Regions from separate parts of the Kitasatospora sp. NPDC056446 genome, predicted to be linked through region 2. Evidence: riboswitches for the same ligand, from Rfam matches in the RefSeq annotation. Region 2 holds a riboswitch; the other holds the start of a gene.
The links. Region 2 has a riboswitch for glycine ahead of gcvP (aminomethyl-transferring glycine dehydrogenase). Riboswitches for the same ligand answer to the same signal wherever they lie in the genome.
Positions count from the first base shown of each region.

Region 1: it holds a riboswitch for glycine, as region 2 does, so the genes downstream of both, gcvT (glycine cleavage system aminomethyltransferase GcvT) here and gcvP (aminomethyl-transferring glycine dehydrogenase) in region 2, are expected to answer to the same signal.

Region 1 is NZ_JBHTRF010000053.1:56,262-58,647, reverse strand. It holds gene gcvH (glycine cleavage system protein GcvH) at 1-323, opposite strand, end outside; gene gcvT (glycine cleavage system aminomethyltransferase GcvT) at 423-1,544, opposite strand; glycine riboswitch at 1,776-1,879, opposite strand; gene ACFQ6N_RS27915 (enhanced serine sensitivity protein SseB C-terminal domain-containing protein) at 2,087-2,386, shown strand, end outside.
Region 2 is NZ_JBHTRF010000039.1:14,112-16,497, reverse strand. It holds gene gcvP (aminomethyl-transferring glycine dehydrogenase) at 1-1,000, opposite strand, end outside; glycine riboswitch at 1,239-1,342, opposite strand; gene ACFQ6N_RS23640 (PRC and DUF2382 domain-containing protein) at 1,495-2,386, shown strand, end outside.

The DNA of each region.
Region 1 (2,386 bases), on a different contig from region 2:
GACTCGACCTTCACCTTGAACAGCCAGCCGCCCTCGAAGGGGGCGCTGTTGACCAGGCCGTTGTCGTCCAGGACGTCCTGGTTGACCTCGGTGATCTCACCGGTCACCGGCGAGTACAGGTCGCTGACCGACTTGGTGGACTCCAGCTCGCCGCAGGTCTCGCCGGCGGTCACGGTCTCGCCGACCTCGGGCAGCTGCACGTAGACGATGTCACCGAGCGCGTCCGCGGCGTGCTGGGTGATGCCGATCGTGGAGACACCGTCCACGGCGGCGGTCAGCCACTCGTGCTCCTCGGTGTACTGAAGGTGCTGGGGGTTGCTCATGGCGTCATTCTCCAGGATGGGAAGCGGGTACGACGAAGCGGGCCGCGGCGCGGACGGCCGCGACGTGCGTGGATGGGAAAACCGGGGCCCCGGGCAGGCTCAGCGGGCGCGCTTGTAGAACGGCAGCGCCACGACCCGGACCGGCTCGTGCTTGCCGCGCACGTCCACCGCGACGGTGGTGCCGGGGGCGGCGTGGGCCGCGTCGACGTAGGCCATCGCGATCGGCCGGCCCAGCGTCGGGGAGGGCGCGCCCGAGGTGATCCGGCCGATCGGGGCGCCGTCGGCGGAGACCACGGTGTACTCGGCGCGCGGGACGCGCTTGCCCTCCGAGACCAGGCCGACCAGCACCCGCGGCGGGTTGGCCTCGGCAGCGGCCGAGGCCTGCTCCAGCGCCTTGCGGCCGACGAAGGCGCCCTCGTTGGTGGTCTTGTCGAAGTGGACGACCCGGCCCAGGCCCGCGTCGAACGGGGTGAGGTCGGTGGACAGCTCGTGCCCGTACAGCGGCATGCCCGCCTCCAGGCGCAGCGTGTCACGGCAGGACAGACCGCACGGGATCAGGCCGCGGCCCTCGCCGGCGGCGGTCAGCGCCTGCCAGACCGGCTCGGCGTCGGCCGGGGCGCAGAAGATCTCGAAGCCGTCCTCGCCGGTGTAGCCGGTGCGGGCGAGCAGCACCTCGCGGTCGGCCACCCGGGCCGGGAGGATCGCGTAGTACTTCAGGCCGGGCAGGTCGGCGTCGGTGGTGTCGGCCAGGATCGCGGTGGACTCGGGGCCCTGGACGGCGATCAGCGCGTAGGTGTCGCGGTCGTCGGTGACGACGGCGTCGAAGCCCTTGGCGCGGGCGATCAGCTCGTCGAGGACCAGCTGGGCGTTGGAGGCGTTGGCGACGACCAGGAAGGCGTCCTCGCGCAGGCGGTAGACGATCAGGTCGTCCAGGATGCCGCCGTCCTCGGCGCAGATCATGGTGTAGCGGGCGCGCAGCACACCGAGCGCGGAGACGAAGCCGACCAGCGCGTGGTCCAGCATCTCGCCGGCCTGCGGGCCGGTGACGGTGATCTCGCCCATGTGGGAGAGGTCGAACAGGCCGGCCTTGGTACGGACGGCGAGGTGCTCCTCGCGCTCGCTGCCGTACCGCAGCGGCATGTCCCAGCCGGCGAAGTCGGTCATGGTCGCGCCGAGGGCGCGGTGCAGCGCGTCGAGCGCGGTCAGGCGGAGGGACGACATGGCCAGGAACTCCTCGGTCGGGGCACTCAGGGGTGCGCGCACCGGACCGGACCCGCTCGGGGACCGACCCCTGCGCGCGGGCATGCGGCGGCGTGGGTCTCCCCATCTGTCGTCGAACCTGAGAGCTTCACCGCCCGCCGGCCCACAGCTGTTTCCAGCATCGGGGACAGCATGGCGGCTTGCACCGTGGGTGGGCGCGCGACCGGGCCGCGCGCCGCTTTCCAGATGTGCCTAACCCGTGCGGTAGGGGTGCCTGAGAGATTCCGGGGAGGACTTGCTCCTTCGGCGCCGGCTGTACCGACCTGCGGTACTCCGGGCTCTCCCGCGCGGGTTCGAGCGGCCGGTATGGAGTTGTGGGGCCCGCGGCGCATGCCGTCGGACGCGCACATCATGGCACGTCCCGCGCGAGGAGGGGAGAGGGGACCCGGTCACACCGTCCGGTACCGGACGCGGGCCCCCGGCCCGACCGTCCACGGCCCTAGACTGCTCCGCGTCGGCGCAGCAGAGGGCGGCCGACCGGCAGAGGGCGGAATCGGCGGCGCATGGGGTACCCGGTGGAGCAGCAGCAGGGGTGGGGCGGTCCGGAGCAGGCGCCGGCGGGCGGGTCGTGGCCCGCCAACGAGCTGGAGCAGGTACTGACCGCGGCCCTGGGCGACCCGGGGGCGACGCCGCGGGTGATCGAGGTGCTGGCCCGCAGTCAGGTGTGGGTGCCGCTGCCGGCCGGGGGCGACCCGCAGGGGCAGTCGCTGGACCTGCCGGTCATCGAGCTGGCCGGCGACCCGTACGTGCCGGTGTTCTCCTCGCAGGACGTGTTCCTCCAGCAGGCGCCGGGGATGGCGTTC
Region 2 (2,386 bases):
TCTGCAGCGCCAGGCGGTAGGCGCGGTTGCCGTCGGAGTCGACGGAGACGCCGACCAGGCGGCCGGGCAGCGAGCGGGCGTACTCGGCGCGCACCGAGAGGTAGCCGGCGTGCGGGCCGCCGAAGCCCATCGGGACACCGAAGCGCTGCGAGGTACCGCAGGCGATGTCGGCGCCCAGCGAGCCCGGGGACTTGAGCAGGGTCAGCGCCAGCAGGTCGGCGGCGACGGCGACGATCGCGCCCAGGCCGTGCGCCTGCTCGATCACCGGGGCGAGGTCGCGGACCACGCCGGTGGCGCCCGGGTACTGCACCAGCAGGCCGAAGACGCCGCGCTCGGCGATCTCGGCCGGGATGCCCTCGGACAGGTCGGCGACGACGACCTCGACACCGGTCGGCACGGCCCGGGTGTTGATCACGGCGATGGTCTGCGGCAGGGTCTCGGCGTCGACCAGGAAGACACCGCCCTTGACCTTGGTGACGCGGCGGGCCAGGGCCATCGCCTCGGCGGCCGCGGTGCCCTCGTCCAGCAGCGAGGAGCCGGTGGTCGACAGACCGGTCAGGTCGGAGACCATGGTCTGGAAGTTGAGCAGCGCCTCCAGGCGGCCCTGCGAGATCTCCGGCTGGTACGGGGTGTACGCGGTGTACCAGGCCGGGTTCTCCATGACGTTGCGCAGGATCACCGGCGGCGTGAAGGTGCCGTAGTAGCCCAGGCCGATCATCGGCTGGAGCACCTGGTTGCGGCCGGCCAGCTCGCGCAGCTCGGCGAGGACCTGGGCCTCGCTCCGACCGGCGGGCAGGTCCAGGCCGGTGATGGAGCGGATCGCCTCGGGCACGGCGGTGGCGGAGAGCTCGTCCAGCGAGGCGTAGCCGACGGACGCCAGCATCTTCTCCTGCGCGGCGGCGTCGGGGCCGATGTGGCGGTTCTCGAAGGGACTGGCCAGCTCAAGCTCGGTGAGGGTCGAGGCGCCGGTGGGGCGTCCCGCGTTCGGCTGGGCGTTCATGGTGGTCGAGGCCTCCTGGTCACGGACCGGCTGGGGTGCGCACGCCGACCGGCCATCCCCGCTGCGGACAGCGGCTCGACCACGACGAACGGACCCGACAGGCCTCCCCCTCTGTCATCGGGACCTGAGAGCTTCACCCGCACGGCGCGCTGTGGGCGCTCCGTCGGCTTGCACCGTCGGTGAGGGTGGTGGTGGCCGGCTCCCGCGCCGACACTCCTGCCCTGCTTTCCAGAGTGACCTACCCCACACGGTACGGATGCCTGAGAGATTCCGGGGAGGAGTTGCTCCTTCGGCGCTCCGACCAGCGCTTTTCGCGATCGGAGACTCTCCCGAGCGGGCTCTGCGGTCGCCGCCCAGGGTACCAGCGGGAGGCCCCCCGATCACGGGTGCTTCAGGTCACCCCGGATCTACGCGCGTCCCCCGGACGGCCCAGCAAGCACCCCGTCCGGCGCACCCCCGGTCGCGCCCGCCCGATTCATGGCATTTGGTGTGAAGTGGCCGAGGGCACGGGTGATCCGGCCGCCTTCCTGCGGGAGTTCCGCAAGCGCAGCGCACTGGAGGAAAGAGTGCAGACCGACATCGACCCCCGGGACCTCATCGGCCACAAGGCGGTCGACCGCAACGGCGACAAGATCGGCACGGTCGACGAGGTGTACCTGGACGACGCGACGGGCCGGCCCGAGTGGGCCGCCGTCCGCACCGGCATCTTCGGCCGGGACGCCTTCGTCCCGCTCACCACGAGCGAGTTCTCCGGCGACGAGCTCCGGGTGCCGTACGACAAGTCGCTGGTCAAGGAGTCGCCGGACTTCGGCGTGGGCCAGCACCTGTCCCCCGCCCAGGAGCTCCAGCTCTACCGCTACTACGGCCTCGACACCCCGGTGGACGGCCACCCGGCCGACCGGAACGGCAAACGGGCCGAGCCCGACCTCGACTTCGGCACCACGTCGGCCGTCACCGCGGCCGCCCCGGCCGCGGCGGCCGCCGTCAAGCCGCTCGCCTTCCACTCCTCGGAGCCGGGCCCGGCCGCCACCTCCACCACCACCACCGACCACGCCCCGGAGGCCGATGTGCGCACCCTCTCCACCGCCGCGCCGGTCGTCACGCCCCCGGCACCCGTGGCCTCGACAGCCGCCCCGGCCCCGAGCCCGGTGGTGGAACCGAAGCCCCGGCCCACCGCGGCGTCGACCGCCGCCGCCCCCGCCGCCGGCACGCCCCGGACCGCCCCGAGCGGCCCGGTCGAGATCACCTGCCGCGAGGAGCGGCTGGACGTCACCACCGAGTGGCACACGGTGGGCACCGCCAAGCTCCGCAAGTACGTGACGACCGAACAGGTCGAGCGCCGCGTCCCGGTGGTCCGCGAGCGCGTCCGGGTCGAGCGGATCCCGG